DNA from 2 places in the Stenotrophomonas sp. PUT21 genome. Region 2 is predicted to be linked to the other one. Evidence: predicted binding sites of a transcription regulator. Region 2 holds the regulator's gene; the other holds the start of a gene.
The links. Region 2 encodes FliA, which starts transcription of late flagellar genes. Its sites were predicted from a motif close to TAAAGTTTNNCNNNCNNNGGCCGATAA; they were not measured.

Region 1 (9,615 bases), 1.9 Mb from region 2:
CGCAGGTGGATGCCGCATTGCTCGCGGGCACGGACAAGGCGTTGTTCGTCATCAGCACCTTCGGCGATGGCGAAGCCCCGGATGCCGCGCGTGTCTTCGAGCGATGGGTGCTGTCGCACTCCGCTGCGCTGCCGGGGATGCGGTATGCCGTGCTTGGGCTGGGGGATCGCGAGTACGCACGCTTCTGCGGTTTCCCGCGTCAGGTGGACACCTGGCTGGTAGCGCAGGGTGCGCAGCGGTTGTTCGCCAGCATCGAGGTGGACCGCACCGATGCCGTTGCATTGGCGCAGTGGCAGCAGCAGCTGGCCATGCTGACCGGGGTTGAGGACCACACTCCGCTGCCGGCGCCGGCCGAGCTGCAGCCATGGGCACTGGATGCACGCACCCTGCTCAACCCGGGCAGCGCCGCCGGGGCGATCTGGCAGGTGGCATTGCAGCCGCCGGCACACGCGCACTGGCAGGCCGGTGACATTCTGGAGATGGCGCCCCGCCACGCGCGTGCGCATGTGCTGACGGTGCTGGCCCGCAATGGTCTGGACCCGCAGGCGCCGGTAACGGTGGATGGACGGATCACGACGCTGGCCGAAGCGGCTGCCGCGCGCGTGCTGCCGGAGACCGCGGAGGCGATCGCTGCCGCGGCAGCACCCGATGCCGCCCGCTGGCTGGCGCGGCTGCCGGCGCTGCCCCATCGCGAGTACTCGATCGCCTCGGTACCGGCCGATGGGGCCGTGCAGCTGGTGATCCGCCTGACCGCTCTGCCCGATGGCCGCCATGGGCTGGGCTCGGGCTGGCTGTGCGTGCATGCCACCGGGGCGGACCGCATCCCTGCCCGCGTGCGTCGCAACACCGGCTTCCATCGCCATCCCGAGCACGCCCCGATGCTGCTGATCGGCAACGGTACCGGCATCGCCGGCCTGCGCAGCCTGCTGCGTGAAGCCGACGCGCAGGGCGACCGCGGCCACTGGCTGGTGTTCGGCGAACGCACGCACGCGCACGATTTCATCTATCGCGAGGAAATCGAGGCCTGGCAGGCCAAGGGCCACCTGAGCCGGGTGGACCTGGCGTTCTCGCGCGATGCCGATGGCGGTGGTTATGTGCAGGATCGTCTGCGCGCGGCACCGGAGGCACTGCGCGCGTGGGTGGACCTGGGTGGCAGTGTCTACGTGTGCGGCTCGCTGCATGGCATGGCCGAGGGCGTCGATGCGGTGCTGCGCGAGGTGTTGGGCAACGATGCGGTCGATGCCCTGCTCAACGATGGACGCTACCGCCGCGACGTGTACTGAGCAACGCCGCGGCGCTCACGGAAACCAGCGGCGCAGATAGCGCGCGGTGGCGCCCTGCCTGGCCCGGCTGACCTGCGCCGGCGTGCCCTCGGCGACGATCCGGCCACCTTCCTCGCCCGCACCCGGACCCACATCGATCACCCAGTCCGCGTCGGCCACCACGCGCAGGTCGTGCTCGACCACAACCACCGTGTTGCCGGCATCGACCAGGCCATGCAGCTGCGTCATCAGCTTGTCCACGTCGGCCGGATGCAGGCCGGTGGTCGGCTCATCCAGCACGTACAGACTGTTGCCGTGCTGGCTGCGCTGCAGCTCGGTGGCGAGCTTGATCCGCTGCGCCTCGCCGCCGGACAGCTCGGTGGCGGGCTGGCCCAGGCGCAGATAGCCCAGGCCGATGTCCCGCAGCAGCTGGAGCGGCCGCTGCACCGGCGGCTCGTCGGCGAAGAACGCCAACGCCTCCTCCACCGTCATCGCCAGCACCTGCGCGATGTTGCGGCCGTTCCACTGCACCTCCAGCGTCTTGGCGTTGTAGCGCTGGCCGTGACAGGTTGGGCACGGTGCGTAGACGCTGGGCATGAACAGCAGTTCGACGTGGACGAAACCCTCGCCTTCGCAGGTCTCGCAGCGCCCGGCGGCGACGTTGAAGGAGAAGCGGCCGACGCTGTAGCGGCGCGCCTTGGCCGAGCGCGTGCCGGCGAACAGCCGGCGCACATGATCGAACAGGCCGGTATAGGTGGCCAGGTTGGAGCGCGGCGTGCGCCCGATCGGCTTCTGATCCACATTGACCAGCCGCTTGATCGCCTTGGCCCCGTTCAAGCGGCCACGGGTGCGTTCGATGCGGCTGGGCTGCGGCACCTCGCTGTCGGCTTCCTCGATCACCGGCTCCTGCCCCAGATGCTCGCCGACCAGCTCCACCAGCGCCTGACTGACCAGGCTGGATTTGCCCGAGCCGGAGACGCCGGTCACCGCCGTGAACGCGCCAAGCGGAAAGCGCGCGTCCACGCCATGCAGATTGTTGCGATGGATGCCCTGCAGGCCCAGCCAGCCGGAGGGCGTGCGCGGCGTGCGCCGCGGGCCTGTGGCGTCCTGGAACAGATAGGGCGCGGTAACCGAGGCATTGACCGTGCGCAGTCCGTCGGGCGGTCCGCTGTAGAGCACCTGGCCGCCATGCTGACCGGCACCGGGGCCGACATCCACCAGCCAGTCCGCGCGGCGCAGCATCTCCAGATCATGCTCGACCACGAACAAGGTGTTGCCACCGGCCTTGAGCTGGGCGAGCGCGTCGTACAGGGCCTCGCCATCGGCCGGATGCAGGCCGGCGGTGGGCTCATCCAGTACGTACACCACCCCGAACAGGCTGGAACGGATCTGCGTCGCCAGGCGCAGGCGCTGCAGTTCGCCCGGCGACAGCGTCGGGGTCGCGCGGTCCATCGACAGATAGCCCAGGCCCAGCGACTGCAGCGTGCCGATCCGCTCGACCAGATCGTGCGCGATGCGCTGTGCTGCGATGCGTTTCTCTTCGGACAGATCCGGCGTGCGGCGTACGTCACTGCCGCCGGCATGCGCATTGCCACCGGCGGCGACGCGCTTGGCGGTCGCCTTGCGGCCTGCACTGCGGCTGCGCGTGGCGGTGGCGGTAGGTGCGTCGAAATGCCCTTCCGCTGCAGGACGCAGCGCCTGCGCCATCGCATTGAGCGGCAGCTGCGACAGGGTGCCGATATCCATGCCGGCGAACGTCACCGAGAGCGCCTCGCGCTTCAGCCGGCGGCCATCACAGACCGGGCACTGCGCACCGATCATGTAGCGCGCCACGCGCTTTTTCATCATCGCACTCTGCGTGGTCGCAAAGGTGTGCAGCACATAGCGGCGCGCACCGCTGAAGGTGCCCATGTAACTGGGCTCTTCCTTGCGCCGCAGCGCGGCGCGGGTTTCGGCCGGGGTAAAGCCGGGGTAGACCGGCACCACCGGCTGTTCTTCGGTGAACAGGATCCAATCCCGCTGCTTCTTGGGCAGATCGCGCCAGGGAATGTCCACGTCGTAGCCGAGCGTGACTAGGATGTCGCGTTGGTTCTGCCCGTGCCATGCCGGCGGCCACGCGGCGATGGCGCGCTCGCGGATGCTCAGCGAGGGATCGGGCACCATCGATTGTTCAGTCACTTCATATACGTAGCCCAGCCCATGACAGTTCGGGCAGGCGCCCTGCGGCGTATTCGGCGAGAAGTCCTCGGCATACAGCATCGGCTGTCTGGCCGGATAGGTACCGGCGCGCGAATACAGCATCCGCAGCAGACTCGACAGCGTGGTGACGCTGCCGACGCTGGAACGCACGCTGGCGGTGCCGCGCTGCTGCTGCAGGGCCACCGCCGGTGGCAGGCCTTCGATCGCGTCCACGTCCGGCACGCCGACCTGGTCGATCAGCCGACGCGCATACGGCGACAACGACTCCAGGTAGCGCCGCTGTGCTTCGGCATACAGCGTCCCGAACGCCAGCGAGGATTTACCCGAGCCGGAGATGCCGGAGAACACCACCAGCGCATCGCGCGGGATGTCGACATCCACGTTTTTGAGGTTGTGTGCGCGTGCGCCCCGGACACGCACGAAGGTATCCGGGGCAGTAGTGGGCGACGGCCGGCGCGTGGAGGTCTTCATGGATGAAGAATAGCGAACCACAGCGCCGGCTCACTGCCGGTGAAGACCCGTGAGTGCGGTGTTGACGCCGGCCTCAGGCCGTCGCCCGCACGCGCGCGGACGCCGGCGCAGTCATGACGAAGGCATCCACCGCTTCGCCCAGCAGGGTGGCCTGGCGCTCCAGCGCGCGCGCCGAAGCCGAGGCCTCCTCCACCAGCGCCGCATTCTGCTGCGTGCTGCCGTCCATCTGCAGCAACGTCTGGCTCACCTGCTCGATGCCCGCGGTCTGCTGCTGCGACGCGGCCGAAATGCTGGCCATGATCGATGTCACCCGCTGCACGCTGCCGACGATCTCGCCCATGGTCGCGCCCGCATCATCGACCTGGCGTGTGCCGACGTCGACCTTCTCCACCGAGGCGTCGATCAGCTGCTTGATCTGGCGCGCGGCGTCTGCACTGCGTTGTGCCAGCAGCCGCACTTCGCTGGCCACCACCGCGAAGCTGCGCCCCTGCTCGCCGGCCCGCGCCGCTTCCACGGCGGCGTTCAGGGCCAGGATGCTGGTCTGGAACGCGATCCCGTCGATCACCCCGGTGATCTCGCCGATCCGCCGCGAGGACAGCGCGATGTCGGCCATGGTGGTCACCACCTGCGCCACCGATTCACCGCCGCGCGCCGCGACCTCGGCCGCGCGGATCGCCAGCTGGTTGGCCTGCTGCGCCGAGTCCGCGTTCTGCCGCACGGTGGCCGAGAGCTCCTCCATCGAGGAGGCGGTCTCTTCCAGATGCGCCGCCTGGCGCTCGGTGCGGCCGGAGAGGTCGTGGTTGCCGGCGACGATCTCACCGGCGGCATGGTTGATCGCCAGCGAGGCCTGCTGGATACGCGCGACGATGTCGGTCAGCTGCATCACCGTGGCGTTGGCATCGTCACGCAGGCGCGCGAACACGCCGTGGAAGTCGCCCTGCATGCGCGCGCGCAGATCGCCCTGCGACAGCGCCGAGAGTAGGCCCTGCAACCCGGACAGGTTGCTCTGGAAGGTATCGAGCAGGTGGTTGATGCTCAGCGCTAGGGTTCTCACGAAGCCCTGTTTGCCCTCCATCGTGATCCGCCCGTGCAGCTCCCCGCGCGCGGCGGCGTCCACCAGTGCGGCGACTTCATTCTCCACTGTGGTTTCCAGCGCCCGGCTGCGCCACTCCACCGCTGCGCCCAGCAGCTGGCCGTGGTCCACGATCGGGGTGATCACCAACTGGTAGCGGATGCCCGCGTGCTCGATCTCGCGGCTGGCGCGCTGGCCGGCCCGCAGTGTCTGCACCAGGGTCGCGAAGGCCGGATGCAGGGCGGCCGCCGGCTGGCCACTCCACTCCGCCTGCGTGAGCTGCAGTTCGGCCAGCAGCGCCTGGTTGAGGAAACCGATCTGCCCCTCACCGTCGAGCACCATCACCCCGGTCTGCGCGCAGTCCAGCGCCTGGCGGGCGCGGGTGTTGTCGCGCGCGACGGCGCGCTCGGCATCGATCCGCTCACGCAGCCGGTGCTGCATGTGGCGCAGGCGTGCGGCCAGCTGGCCGATTTCATCGTGCGGGTTATGCAGGGGCAGGACGGTGTCCAGCCGATCCTCGGCAATATCCTCGGCGAAGCGCAGCGTATCGGTGATCGGCTGACGGACCGCGCGCAGCACCAGCAGCAGCGTGGCGATCAGCACCACCGCCACCAGCAGCAGAGTCAGTGCGAACACGACCCCCATGGTGCTGGCCCGCGCGGCCTGTCGCTCACGTGCCGCCGCCAATGCCCGCGTCTGTGCCTGTTGCAGCGCCTGCAGACCGGGGCCGATCTGGGCGGCGGTCTCAGCCAGTGACTGCGCTTCCACATCCAGCCCGATGCGGGCAGCGGTATAGGCCAACAGCGCGCCCTGGTAGTCGTCCATCTGCGTGCGCAGCGCGTCCTGCGTGTCTGCGCCCAGCCACGCCTGCGCCAGCGCCAGATCGAACGGCAGCTTCTGTTCGCTGGCACGATCGGTGTGCGCCGAATCACCGGTGAGCAGCAGCAGGCTTTCCTCGCGCCGCATCTTCTGCAGCAGGGCCATCAGCACCGGGCTCGCGCTGCTCTCGACGCTGGCTTCCAGCGTGGCGGCCGCGGCCTCCAGCTGCGCACGCAGGCCGGCATCACCGCGCCCCATCTCATTCACCCGGGCATTCAATGCGGTGATGCCCTCGGCGAAGTCACCCGCACGCACCGCCAGCTCGCGCAGTGCCCCGGCACTGCCGGCATCGTGCGGATCGCGCTGCAGGTGCGCCAACGTTGTCTGCAGGCGCTGCTGCGCGGCCTGCAGGGCCTCCCGGTCAGCATCTTCGAAGGTGCTGGCATACCGCGTCTGCAGCCGCCGTGCATCGGCGATCTCGGTCGCCAGCGTGGCGGCCCGTGCCGCCTCCTGCTGATGCGCCGCGAACGCCTCGGCCGCGCGCTCGTTATCATGGCGCGTCCAGCCGTACACGACGGCCACCGCGAACAGGCCCAAGCCGCAGATCAGCAGGCTGGCCCTGAGTTTTTGTGCCACGCTGAGACGACCGAGCCCGGCCAGCCGGGACGGCTGGGCCAGACGGAAGCGGAACCGGTCGCCCAGGCGGGCGACGAACAACGACAGGCGGCGGGGGACGGCCGACATCACGTACTCCAGGCGGAAGGACGCATCGGTATCGGCGGGTTTGGGATGAACTTTAGGGCCCATCCCAATGAGCAAACATGGCGTCGCCAGTGGCTCCCGTTGTAAGCGAGCCAGACGACGAAGTGATGACGGTCCTACGTCGAGCGCCCTGTTGCTGCATCCGTGGCTGGTCGGGGATGGGCGTGAGGCCCGGGCGGCGCTACCGCGGACTGCTTTCCGATGCGGAGGACGGGCCAGCCGCGACCCGCAATGGCACCCGGATAACGCTGTCTGAATGCCAGTCGATGCGTAGTGGTTCACCCGCATCGGCAACGGACTCGTTGCTCACGTCGCGTCCGGTCCCGTAGTTGACCTGCTGGCCCGGCCCACGTAGCACATCCACAACCACCAGCAGACGGCTTCCTGCAGCCATGCGACGCCCAGTCATGCGGGTGCGATCGAATGACAGCCGCGTCCACTTCCCGGGCGTAAGCAGTCTGCGCTTGGTCATGTCCTGCGCATAGCTTGCCCTGCCGATGTAGTAGCTCAGTTGCATGCGACGTCCATCGCGCATCACTTCATACAGCGAAATACCGAGGTCGACGTCGCGCTTGTTGATGCGGATCTTCAGATCCCCTGAAAAACTGCCGACGATGTCGGTGGCCTGCTCGAACTGCGCGCTGACAAAGCTCAGGCCGCTCTCGGCGGGCGCATCATCCTGGACGATGGGCCAAGGATAATAGCTGTGCACCGGCGCAGTGCGGTCGGAAAGATCGACCGTCTGACGGAGGTATCCAGCACGCCGGGGTGCTTGGCGAGTCAAGGGGTACCGGTCTCCCTCGCCATCGTGTGACAAATGTAGTGCCACCTGATCACCTCCCGCTTCAGCAAGCGAGTCCGCGTGCCACCACTGATCGGTGCCCATCAGCTGGTAGTTGACCCGGCCCGAAAGCAGCGCCGGAAGCGGAGCACCAGCCAGGACATGATCGAACCACTGGAAGGTGAGGGCCTGGGTATCGAACTGCGCCGAAGCATCCAACGTGTAGCCCCGCAACCGCATGGGCTTGCTCGCCGCCTGCGCGCCAAAATGATCGTACGGACCGATGAGCAGACGGTGGTCGGCTGCCGGGAGGTATCGGACATGCTCCTTGACGTACTGCAGCGCAGAGATCTGGCCGTCATCGTAGTAACCCGTGATCGACAGCGCTGGCACAGTGATACCAGCAAACTGCGCCCCGTAAGGCACCATGGCCTGCCAGTACGCGTCGTAGTCGGGATGGTGCAACCAGCGCTGGAGCCAGGGGTTGGGCATGCCATCCACTTGGTCAATCTCGCTGAAGGCACGACCGCTCTCGTACCAGGCATCGCTCAAGGCGTTCCACCGCTCGCGCTGGCCATAAATCTCCTTGTCGAGCAGTCGGTTGCTGGCGACATAGAAGGGCCATGCGTAGTTGGCGGTCAGGAAGATGTTGTTCTCCATCGGCAATCCGAGGCCTGGAATCGCGGCCACATAGGGCGCGATCGCCTTCAGTGCGGGATGCCGGTAGCTGGCCGCCGCCCACGCGGCGAACCCGGAGTAACTGCCGCCATACATCACTACGCGACCGTCATTCCAAGGCTGTCGGCTGATCCAGTCGATGGCTGCGTTCGCATCTTCGCCATCGTGTTCGTACGGGACGATTGGTCCATTGCCCAATCGTTTTCCGCGCGCGTCGACCACGACGCCAGCGTATCCCCGTGCGGCCGCCTGCACCGCCTCGTTCCGATTCTGTACTGGGTCGGCGTAGATGGTGAATACCATTGCGGCCGGCAGCGCAGCACGGGAAGTCCTGCGCGGGCGGGCCACGTGCGCGGAGAGGAACACGCCCCCGTCGGCGGCAATCATTGCTTTGTCGTCAATGAGAAACCGTCTGTCCTCGTCTTCGCGAATCAGCGCGGGCGAAAAGCGTTCGGCCATGCGGTAGGTCTTCACGAAGGCCGCCTGACGAATCAACTCGAGTGCATCCGCCCGCGCGATGGCGGCCTGCCCCGCGTGTGCCACGATGGCTTGGCGCAACCGACCATTCGCGCTGGGCAGGTCGGCAACGAACCAGTAATGCGTCTGCACGGCAGCCAGATCATCCAGCGTGGCAAACCAAGCGCGGAATGCAGCTGCATAGCTGGCACCTGCATCGCTGAAAGGCCCAGTCTCTGCTTGGGCAAACAACAGATATGGCACCCACCGCTGGGCGCGGGCTGCCTCCCCGTTCTCGACTAATGCACCCATCAGCGCGTGTATCGAGCGCGATGCGTCCGGGTAGCGCCCCGCGACCAGATGAAGTTGGCTGCGCTGTGCCTCCGTGAGTGATGCTTCCTCAGCGGGATCATCCTGCAGCAACGCGCACGCAAGCTCGGCTAGACCTGCGTCCATCCGCTCTGGCGCACCTGAGATACCCGCCGGCCAGGCCACGAGTGCGGCATCCGCCTTTGCTTGGGCAGGTCCCGCTACCAAGGCGAGAAAGAGGCAGGAGCATAGGCCCCAGGCGGAGGCGCGGCGACGCGGAGGAGGGTCGGTAATGGCAGCCAAAGCACAGTCCTTGTACGACAAGGGAACGTTGGCCAGCCGACGAGCATTGCTGACCAGCGCCGATGATCATAAGGGCATTGGCTCCCACCTGCCCCCTTCATCACCCTCTGTGGACGCCCTGCTTCGCCAGATCGAAAGATGCACACCGCGCTGCATGTCGATCCTCACAAGCCATGACCTAGCGTCGGACGCAGGAGCGGACCGGCCACCTGCCAACTTGACCCAGTCCGGCGTTGCCCGCGGGTGAAGCCACCCTTCCCGCGCGTCGTGAGAGAGTGGCGCCGCCAGCGGCCCTGCAGCGCATGAACGTGCGACAGTGAAGGAAGGGACAGCACCTTCACGGCGATTGCGCTGAACTAGCGCTGGGATCACGCCCGGGAGCTGCTGCAGGGCCGCTCGGACGCTGCCGCACCTCGGGCCGATCACGACGCACTACGCCACGCCGCACGGAGAGAGACCGCCATGAATGCCGCCTTCAAGATTTTTCTGCTCGCCGGTGCACT
Region 2 (9,615 bases):
GGCACGGATGCAGCGGCAATGGCCTTGGCACCGGGAACGGCGCCGCCGTGCAGCTGGTCCAGCAGCGCTTCGAACTCGTCCTCGCCGATCAGGCCATCGTCCTTTTTCGGCGCGGCAACGGCGGTCGGCGCGGCGCCGCCATGCAGCTGGTCGAGCAGCGCTTCGAACTCATCATCGGTGATCATCTCGCCGCCGCTGCCGGGGGAGGTGGCCGCCGCGGGTGCCGGCGTGGCCGGGCCGTTGACGTCGAACTGGGCGATCAGTTCCGGCGGGGCATACCCCGGCTCGGTCCCGGCCGAGACCGAATCCAGCATCGACTGCAGATAGTCCAGCGACTGCTGGGCCGCGTCGAAATGGTGGGCCTGCAGCGTGGCCTGGCCGGAGCGCGCCATGCCGAGGGTTTCCTCGGCGGCGTGGCACAGCTCGACCATCGCCTGGATGCCGAGGAAGCCGGCACCGCCCTTGAGCGTGTGGAAGCCACGGAACACGGCGTTGAGCTGGTCGGCATCCTGGGGCGCCTGCTCCAGCGACACCAGCTGTTCGCCAAGGCGGTCCAGGATTTCCTGGGCCTCGAGGATGAAGTCGGCGGCGATATCGTCTGGAACAGCACTCATGATCGTTACAGTCCCAGGTCCGAGAGCAGGTCGTCGGCGTCGTTCTGTGACACCGCATGGCGATCCAGACCGTTCACGGCCGGGCCGGCCAGGCCGTTGGTGTCGCGCTTCTTGTCGTCTTCCTGCGGCGGCAGGCCGAGCGCGCCGAAGCCCTCGTGCACGCGCCGCACGATCCCGACCACGCGGCGTATGATCTGCCCGGTCAGGTCCTGGTAGCTCTGCGTCAGCGCGATTTCCGTCAGGTTGTGGCGGATGCGGTCGAGCTGCTGGCCCTGGTCGGGCGTCAACCCGTTGGCGCGCAGCTGTTCGGTCAGCGAGCGACATTCCTCGGCCAGGTCCAGCGTGCGGTGGGTGGCCTGTTCGGTCATCGCCACCACGTGGTCCAGGCGCGCGCAGGCGTCATCCAGTTCGCCGGCTTCGCTGGGCAGGCTGGGCAGTTCACCCAGGGCCTGGCCGAGTTCGCGGGCGAGGCGGTTCAGGCCGGCCATCATCGGCTGCGTGCGCAACGCGGCGAGGGCGTCGATCTCCCGGCGCCAACCGGCTTCGTCGCCACTTTCCAGTGCGGCCAAGGCGTCCTGCAGGCGCTGCACCAGCGCGGATTTGTCGCTCAGGGTGTCCATCAGGCGCTCGCTGCCAGGCGTTCGAAGATTTTGCCGAGCTTTTCTTCCAGGGTCTGCGCGGTGAACGGTTTGATGATGTAGCCGTTCACGCCGGCCTGGGCGGCTTCGATGATCTGCTCGCGCTTGGCTTCAGCGGTCACCATCAGCACGGGCAGGGTCTTGAGCTTGGCATCGGCACGCACGGCCTTGAGCAGGTCGATGCCGGTCATGACCGGCATGTTCCAGTCGGTGACCACGAAATCGAACGGCTGGCTCTGCAACATCGCCAGCGCGGCATGCCCGTCCTCGGCTTCGGCCGTATTGGTGAAGCCCAGATCGCCCAGCAGGTTCTTGACGATACGACGCATGGTCGAAAAATCGTCGACGATCAGGATACGCATGTTCTTGTTCAAAGCACTTTCCTCGATTTCAATGGTTCTCGAGGCCGGCGTCTGCCGCCTCGAAGATCTTCAGCCGGCCCCGCAGACGCAGCACGGCCTGGCCATGGATCTGGCACACGCGCGATTCGCTGACACCCAGTACGGCGCCGATCTCTTTCAGGTTCAGTTCCTGCTCGTAGTACAGCGACAGGACCAGCTGTTCGCGCTCGGGCAGCAGGCCGATCGCGTTGCCCAGCTCGCGCCCGAACTCGCCGCGCTCCAGTACCTGCTGCGGGGTCGGGCCACCCTGGGCGACGGTATCCAGCTCGCCCTGGTCTTCGATCCGTGATTCCAGGCTCAGCACCTGGCCGCGCGAGGCGTCTTCCATCAGGCGCAGGTAGTCCGGCAGCGGCATGTCCATCGCGGCGGCCACTTCGGTGGCGCTGGCGGCACGGCCGGTGCTCTGCTCGAGGCGACGGATGGTCGCGGCGGCATCGCGTGCACGGCGGTGCACCGAGCGCGGCACCCAGTCGCCACGGCGGATCTCGTCGATCATCGAGCCGCGGATGCGGATCGAGGCATAGGTTTCAAACGAGGCGCCCTGGTCGGCGTCGTAGCTGCGCGAGGCCTCGATCAGGCCCATCATGCCGGCCTGGATCAGATCGTCCACCTCCACGCTCGCCGGCAGGCGCGCGGCCAGATGGTGGGCGATGCGCCGGACCAGGTCGGAGTGCTGGGCAATGCACTCGTTGGCTGCGGTCCGCTGGACCTCTTTGTATTGTGCTGCGCCCTTCATACCGTCACCCCGCGTTGCTTGAGGATGCGTTCCAGGAAGAATTCGACCCCGCCACGCGGCTCGGTCGGGGCCTGCCAGCGGGCGGTGCGGCGCGCGATCTCGGTCAGCGCCAGCGCGGCCGGGCTGGACGGGTAGGCCTTCACCACCGGCTGCTGGCGCTGCACCGACAGGCGCAGCCAGTCATCCTGCGGCACGCAGCCCAGGTAGTTCAGCGAGACATCGGCGAGGAACTTCTCGCAGACACGGGTCAGCTTTTCGTACAGCACGCGGCCTTCGTTCGGGTCGCGGACCATGTTGGCCACCACCTGGATGCGGTCCACCCCGCGCTCGCGCGAGAGCACCTTGATCAGTGCGTAGGCGTCGGTGATCGAGGCCGGCTCATCGCAGACCACCACCACCGTGTCCTGCGCGGCCTGGCAGAAGGTGAGCACGCCATCGGTGATGCCGGCGGCGGTATCCACGATCATGATGTCCAGCTCGCGCTCGAGCTCGGAGAACACGTTGACCAGGCCGACGTGCTCGGCCGGCTGCAGCTCGGCCATGTGGCGGCGGCCGGAGGCGGCCGGCACCACCAGCACGCCGCCGGGGCCTTCCATGATCACTTCTTCCAGCGTGCAGCGCCCGGCGACCAGGTCGGCCAGGGTCACCTTCGGCTGCAGGCCGAGGATCACGTCGATGTTGGCCAGGCCGAGATCGGCGTCCAGCAGCAGCGTGCGTTTGCCCATGTCCGCCAGCGCCACGGCCAGATTGGCCGAAACGTTCGTTTTGCCCACGCCGCCCTTGCCGCCGGTGACGGCGATGGTGCGGACCGGGCCCAGCGGCTGGCTTCGGGTAGCCGACAACGGGAAGGTCTTGGTCAGCTTGGCGTACTCACGCGACGGCATGGTTCAACTCCGGGTTGCAGGGCATATCGGCCGCGCGGCGCAAATCTTCAAGGCGAAGTACAAGATTGGCCGCACTGGCACGGTGCAGGTCTTCAGGAACGTCCTGGCCATCGGTGACCCAGGTGATCGGCAGGCGGTGGTCCACGGCCACCGACAGGGCGGTACCGAAGCGGCCGGTTTCGTCCAGCTTGCTCAGCACCACGCCCTGCGGGTTGGCGGCGCTGAAGCGGCGGACCACCTCGTCCATGTCGCCGAAACTGGTGTTGGCCGGCAGCACCAGCAGGGTGCGGATCTGCTCGGCGGCGCGCAGCCACTGCAGCTGGGCGGCCAGTGCACGGTCACGCGGGCCCAGGCCGGCGGTGTCGATCAGGACCAGCTTGTAGTCCTTCAGGCGCTCCAGCAGCTGGTTCAGATCGGTGCCGCTGCTGGCCTCATGGACCGCGATGCCGAGCTGGCGGCCGAAGCCGTACAGCTGCTCGCGGGCGCCGATGCGGCCGGTATCGGTGGTGACCAGGGCGACATCGCGGGCGGCATGCGCCTCGGCGAAACGCGAGGCCAGCTTGGCGATGGTGGTGGTCTTGCCGGCACCGGTAGGGCCGACCAGGGCGATCACGCCGCCGGCTTCGAGCGGGTCGACCGGGGCGATCGGCAGCTTCTTGGAGAGCAGGCCGAGCATCAGGCCGCGGCCACGGTGGGCTTCGGTATCCAGCGGAATCTGCATGGCCACGTCGCGGCTGATGCCGGCGTCGAAGCCGTACTCGTCCATCAGGTCCAGCGCCGCGGCGCGGACCGGCGAGCCACGCAGGCGCTCATCGGTGAAGCGGTGCATCTCGCGCTCGATGACATGGCGCATACCGGCCACTTCATGGCGCAACTGGCGGATCTCTTCGTCGTCGCGCTGGATGATCGTCAGTTCGGGCACGCTGGCCACGGCCGCTGCCGGTTCATTGGCGGCGGTGGTGACGGTCTCGGCGATCGGCAGCGGCAGGGCCGGCGGCAGGGCAGGGGCCACCACCGGGAGCGGCGCGAGCGCGGCAGCGACCGGCATCGCCGCCTCGTCCATCTCGTCCAGCGGCGGATCGATCACGAAGCGGGCGCGGTTGATCGGGGCGGGCGCGGCCACTGCTTCGACCGGGGCGGCCGGGGACGCGGCGGCGGCCTGCTCGACATTGAACGGCGCGAAGATCTGCTCCGGCAGCGACGGTTCGTTGACGGCGGGGCCGACGCTGGCGCGGGCGAGGGTGGCGGCGAAGCCGTCGCTGCCCGGCGGCGGCACGATTTCATTGGCGGTATCCAGGGTGCGACCGGTCGCGCCGACGGCGGCGCGGGCCAGCGCGGCGACCGCCGAAGTGGTCGCGGCCACCGGTTCAGGCGTGGCGACCGGCGCCTTGCGGCGGGTCACTGCGGCGATCACCGCATCGGCGGCGCTGCGCGGGCGCGGTGCCGGCGCTGGCGCGACGTCCTTGCGGGCCGCCTCCAGTGCACGCTGCACGGCGCTCTCGTCGTAGTTGGCCGCCGCCACGATTTCGACACCTTCCTCGATCCGGCGATTGGACAGGATCACTGCGTCCGGACCGTGTTCCTTGCGCACCAGGTTCATGGCCGAGCGCATATCGGAGGCGACGAAGCGTTTGATTTTCATGCTGTGGTACCGGGACTGGGGCGGCGGAGTGGTGGAAGGGAAACGCTGGTTGTCGGTGGTCTGCACGGTCAGGGAGTCCCTTTATTTCCTGCTGCGGTGAAATCGAATGAGGTGTCTGTTTTCTGTCGCGGTGCCGTCGGGTGTCCGGCTCAACTGATCGTGCCGACCAGCTTCAACCGTTTGTCCTCGGGCACCTCGCTGTAGGCGAGTACGGACAGCGAGGGGACGCTGTGGCGTACCAGCCGTGCCAGCGCGGCACGTACCGGGCCGGGCACCAGCACGACCGCCGGCTCGTTCTTCGCTTCCTGCTTGCCGACACATTCGGCCAGGCTTTGATGCAGTCGCTCGGCGAGTCCGGGTTCCAGCGCGGCGCCGTTGCCCTGAGTGGACTCCTGCAAGACGCGTTCCAGTTGCGGGTTGAGGGTGAACACCGGCAGCTCCGGCGACATCCCGGCGATCTCCTGCACGATGAAACGGCCCAGCGCATTGCGCACGGCAGCCGTCAGCACGGCCGGGTCCTGGCTGGTCGGCGCGCTTTCCACCAGCGATTCGACGATCTTGCGTAGCTGGCGGATCGGAATCCGCTCGATCAGCAGGTTCTGCAGCACCCGCACCACCGCCGAGAGCGGCAGCGACTTGGGCGTCAGATCTTCGACCAGCTTGGGCGCGCTCTTGGCCAGGTTGGCCAGCAGCTGCTGCACTTCCTCATGGCCGAGCAGTTCCGGGGCGTGCTCGCGGATCAGGTGGGACAGATGGGTGGCGACCACAGTGGCCGGGTCGACTACGGTGTAGCCCATCGATTCGGCATTGGCGCGCTGGTGCGGCTGGATCCAGGTAGCATCCAGGCCGAAGGCGGGGTCCTTGCCGGCGATGCCTTCCAGCGTGCCCAGGGCACTGCCCGGGTCCAGCGCGAGTTCGCGGTCGGGGTGGATCTCGGCGGTAGCCACCGGCACACCGTGGATCAGCAGGCGATACGCGGTCGCGGGCAGTTCCAGGTTGTCGCGGATGTGGACGGAGGGAATCAGGAAACCGATGTCGTGGGTGAGCTTGCGGCGCACGCCCTTGATGCGCGCCATCAGCTCGCCGCCCTGGTTCTTGTCCACCAGTGGAATCAACCGGTAGCCGACTTCCAGGCCAAGCGGATCGACCGGGCGCAGCTCATCCCAGGTCAGCTCGGCGGTGGGCGAGGGGGCGGCACCGGGCAGGCCGAGGGCATCGGGGCGGTGGGTGGCCGGAGCTTCGGCGGCGCGGGCCTGCGCGGTGCTCTTCTTCCAGGCCTTCCACGCGATGAAGCCGAGGATCGCGGCCAGCGTCAAGAAGGCGACGTTGGGCATGCCCGGCACCAGGCCCACCACCGCCAGAATCGCGGCGGCGATGGTCAGGGCGCGGTACTGGCCGAATACCTGGCCCATCATGGCTTGGGCCATGTCCTGCGAACGCGAGGCACGGGTGACCAGCATGGCCACTGCCGAGGACACCAGCAGTGCCGGCAGCTGGGCGACCAGGCCGTCACCGATGGAGAGCAGGGTGTAGGTCGCGGCGGCATCACCGAACGGCATGCCGTGCTGGAGTACGCCGACCGCCAGGCCGCCGACCAGGTTGATGAACAGGATCAGGATGCCGGCGATCGCATCGCCTCGGATGAACTTGCTGGCGCCGTCCATCGCACCGTAGAAGTCGGCTTCCTCGCGGACCTCCTCGCGCCGGGCCTTGGCCTCCTCACGCGTCAGCAAACCGGCGTTGAGATCGGCGTCGATCGCCATCTGCTTGCCGGGCATGGCATCGAGGATGAAGCGGGCGGTCACTTCGGAGACGCGCCCGGCGCCTTTGGTGATCACCACGAAGTTGATGATGGTCAGGATCGCGAACACCACGATGCCGACCGCGTAGTTGCCGCCGATCACGAACTCGCCGAACGAGGCGATCACCTTGCCGGCCGCCTCGTGGCCGTTCTGGCCGTTGAGCAGGATCACGCGGGTGGACGCCACGTTCAGCGCCAGCCGCAGCATGGTGGTGACCAGCAGCACGATCGGGAAAATGGTGAAGTCCAGCGGGCGCTTCACGTAGACCACCGCCAGCAGCACCATCAGCGAGATGGCGATGTTGAAGGTGAACAACGCATCGAGCACCGGCGGCGCCAACGGCACTACCACCATCGCCAGCAGGGCCAGCACGATCAGCGGGGCACCCAGCCCGTGGCGGATCATGTCCAGGGCGCGGCGCACGTTCATCCCGGCAGGCTGGGCGCTCATGGGCGGCCTCCCTTGCCGAACTCATCGATATCGATGTCCGGCGCCGCCGGCATCGGGCCGGTCCCCCAGCTGCGCAGCTGGTAGACATAGGAGAGCACCTGGGCCACGGCCGAATACAGTCTCACGGGAATTTCCTTTCCAAGTTGACCTTCCCGATACAAGGCGCGTGCCAAAGGCGGGGCGGAGACGATGGCGACCTTGTTGCCGTCGGCCACTTCGCGGATGCGCAGGGCGGTTTCATCCACGCCCAGGGCGACCACGGTGGGGGCGCCCATCTTTCCGCCCTCGTACTTCAGGGCGACCGCGTAATGGGTGGGGTTGACCACCACGACGTCGGCGGTGGGGACCGCCTCCATCATCCGGCGGTTGGACATCTGCTGCTGCAGCTGGCGGATGCGGCCCTTGACCTCCGGGCTGCCCTCGCTTTCCTTCATTTCCCGGCGCAGTTCCTCCCGGGTCATCTTCAGCTTGCGCATCCAGTTCCAGCGCTGGTACGGCGCATCGATGGCGGCCAGCAGCATCATCGCGCCGCCGGTGGCCAGCATCAGCTTCAGGGTGAAGCCCAGGCCGTGGACCATCGCCGCCTCCAGTGGCTGGTTGAGCAGGTCGCGCAGCGAGCGGATGCCATGCCAGACCACCAGCCCGGCAGCGGTGCCGACAAAGGCGATACGCAGCAGGGATTTGGTGAACTCGGCGATCGCCTCGGGTCCGTACAGGCGCTTCATGCCGGCCATCGGGCTGAGCCGCTTGAAATCGGGCATCAGCGACTTGTTCGACCAGCGCAGCCCGCCCATCACAACCGGTGACAGGAAACTGGCCAGCAGGCAGATCACCACCAGCGGCCACATGCCCAGCAGCAGGCGCAGCAGCAGTTCGCCGAAATGCCCGAACAGCGCCTGGGGATGCAGGCGCAGGCCCGGCTCGGGGCTGAGCGCGACCTGCATCCAGGTCTTGGCGTTGCGGCCGATGGTGCCGGAGAACGCCATCAGCGCCAGCACACCGGCACCGAACACGGCCGCCGTCGCCAGCTCACGCGAGCGCGGGATGTTGCCCTGTTCCCGGGCGTCGCGCAGGCGTTTTTCGGTGGGTAATTCGGTTTTTTCGCCGGCTTGTTCGTTCTCGGACATCAGGGCACGACACGGGAGGAGATACCCCGGTCCGTGCAAGAACCATTCCGTGAGCTGGAAGAGGTGTCAGGCCCGCCGCGAGGAACCGGGGGGTGCCGGGCATCCGTCGGGAGCCGATATCACCCCGCCGATGCGCCCGGACGTGCCTGGGGCGTCCAGCCCGCCGCCACTTCCACCCGCGGCCGGGGCAGGTCATGCAGTTGCATGAAGCGCTGTGCATCCACCGGGCGGCCCAGCAGATACCCCTGCAGGTAGTCGCAGCCCAGCCGCTCCAGATACGCCCGCTGGCCGGTGGTCTCCACGCCCTCGGCCACGATGTCCATGTCCAGCGCGTGTCCCAGCGCCACGATCGCCGAGACGATCACCACGTCTTCGGAGCTGTTCTCCAGGTCGCGTACGAAGGCGTGGTCGATCTTGATCTCGGTGGCCGGCAGGCGCTTGAGGTAGAGCAGGCTGGAGTAGCCGGTGCCGAAGTCGTCGATGGAGATGCCCACGCCCAGCGCCGCCATGGCCTGCAGCAGGGTCAGGCTGGCCTCGGTATCGCGCATCACCGTGTTTTCCGTGATCTCCAGGATCAGCCGGCGCGGCTCGATGCGGTGAGTCTGCAGCGCCTCGCGCACTTCCTGCAGCAGCTTGGGCGAGGCGAACTGGATCGGCGAGAGGTTCACCGAGACCGTCCAGCCGTCATGCCCGGCCTCGTGCCATACCCGCAGCTGGCGGCAGGCCTCATCCAATGCCCAGCGCCCGATCTCGTTGATCACGCCACTGCGTTCGGCCAGGCGGATGAAGCGGTCCGGCGGAATCAGGCCCTGCTGCGGGTGCCGCCAGCGGATCAAGGCTTCGGCGCCGCTGATCGATTGCCCGGCGACGCGGGTCTTGGGCTGGTAGTGCAGGAACAGCTGCTCGCTGCCGATGGCCCGGCGCAGGTCGGCCAGCAGCTGGAACTGCTGCTCGGCGCTGTCGTTCATCCAGTCGGCAAACAGCACGTAGGCGTTGCGGCCGGCCTCCTTGGCCTGGTACATCGCCGCGTCGGCGAAGGCCATCAGCTGGCGTTCGCTGGCGGCGTGGTCCGGACAGATCGCGATGCCGATACTGGCGGTCACCTGCAGGTCGTGGCGCGGCAGCAGCGGCTCGCGGCCGACGGTCTGGATGATGCGGCTGGCCAGCGTCGCCACGTCTTCGTCGTTCTCGATCGGTACCGCCAGCACGAACTCATCGCCGCCCAGGCGGGCGAGCATGTCCGCCGGCCGCAGCAGCTTGCGGGTGCGGTCGGCGACGGCGACCAGCAGGGCATCGCCGGTCTGATGGCCGTACGCATCAT

Region 1: the regulator FliA is predicted to act here: its motif matches at 6,596-6,622, upstream of ACTT2I_RS15925 (methyl-accepting chemotaxis protein).

Annotation. Positions count from the first base shown of each region.
Region 1 is NZ_CP197645.1:3,512,258-3,521,872, forward strand. It holds gene ACTT2I_RS15915 (PepSY domain-containing protein) at 1-1,283, shown strand, start outside; gene ACTT2I_RS15920 (excinuclease ABC subunit A) at 1,299-3,932, opposite strand; gene ACTT2I_RS15925 (methyl-accepting chemotaxis protein) at 4,006-6,567, opposite strand; gene ACTT2I_RS15930 (CocE/NonD family hydrolase) at 6,767-8,956, opposite strand; gene ACTT2I_RS15935 (hypothetical protein) at 9,575-9,615, shown strand, end outside.
Region 2 is NZ_CP197645.1:1,593,902-1,603,516, forward strand. It holds gene ACTT2I_RS07555 (chemotaxis protein CheA) at 1-614, opposite strand, end outside; gene ACTT2I_RS07560 (protein phosphatase CheZ) at 620-1,234, opposite strand; gene cheY (chemotaxis response regulator CheY) at 1,234-1,626, opposite strand; gene ACTT2I_RS07570 (RNA polymerase sigma factor FliA) at 1,643-2,389, opposite strand; gene ACTT2I_RS07575 (MinD/ParA family ATP-binding protein) at 2,386-3,273, opposite strand; gene ACTT2I_RS07580 (AAA family ATPase) at 3,260-4,915, opposite strand; gene flhA (flagellar biosynthesis protein FlhA) at 5,065-7,167, opposite strand; gene flhB (flagellar biosynthesis protein FlhB) at 7,164-8,294, opposite strand; gene ACTT2I_RS07595 (putative bifunctional diguanylate cyclase/phosphodiesterase) at 8,414-9,615, opposite strand, start outside.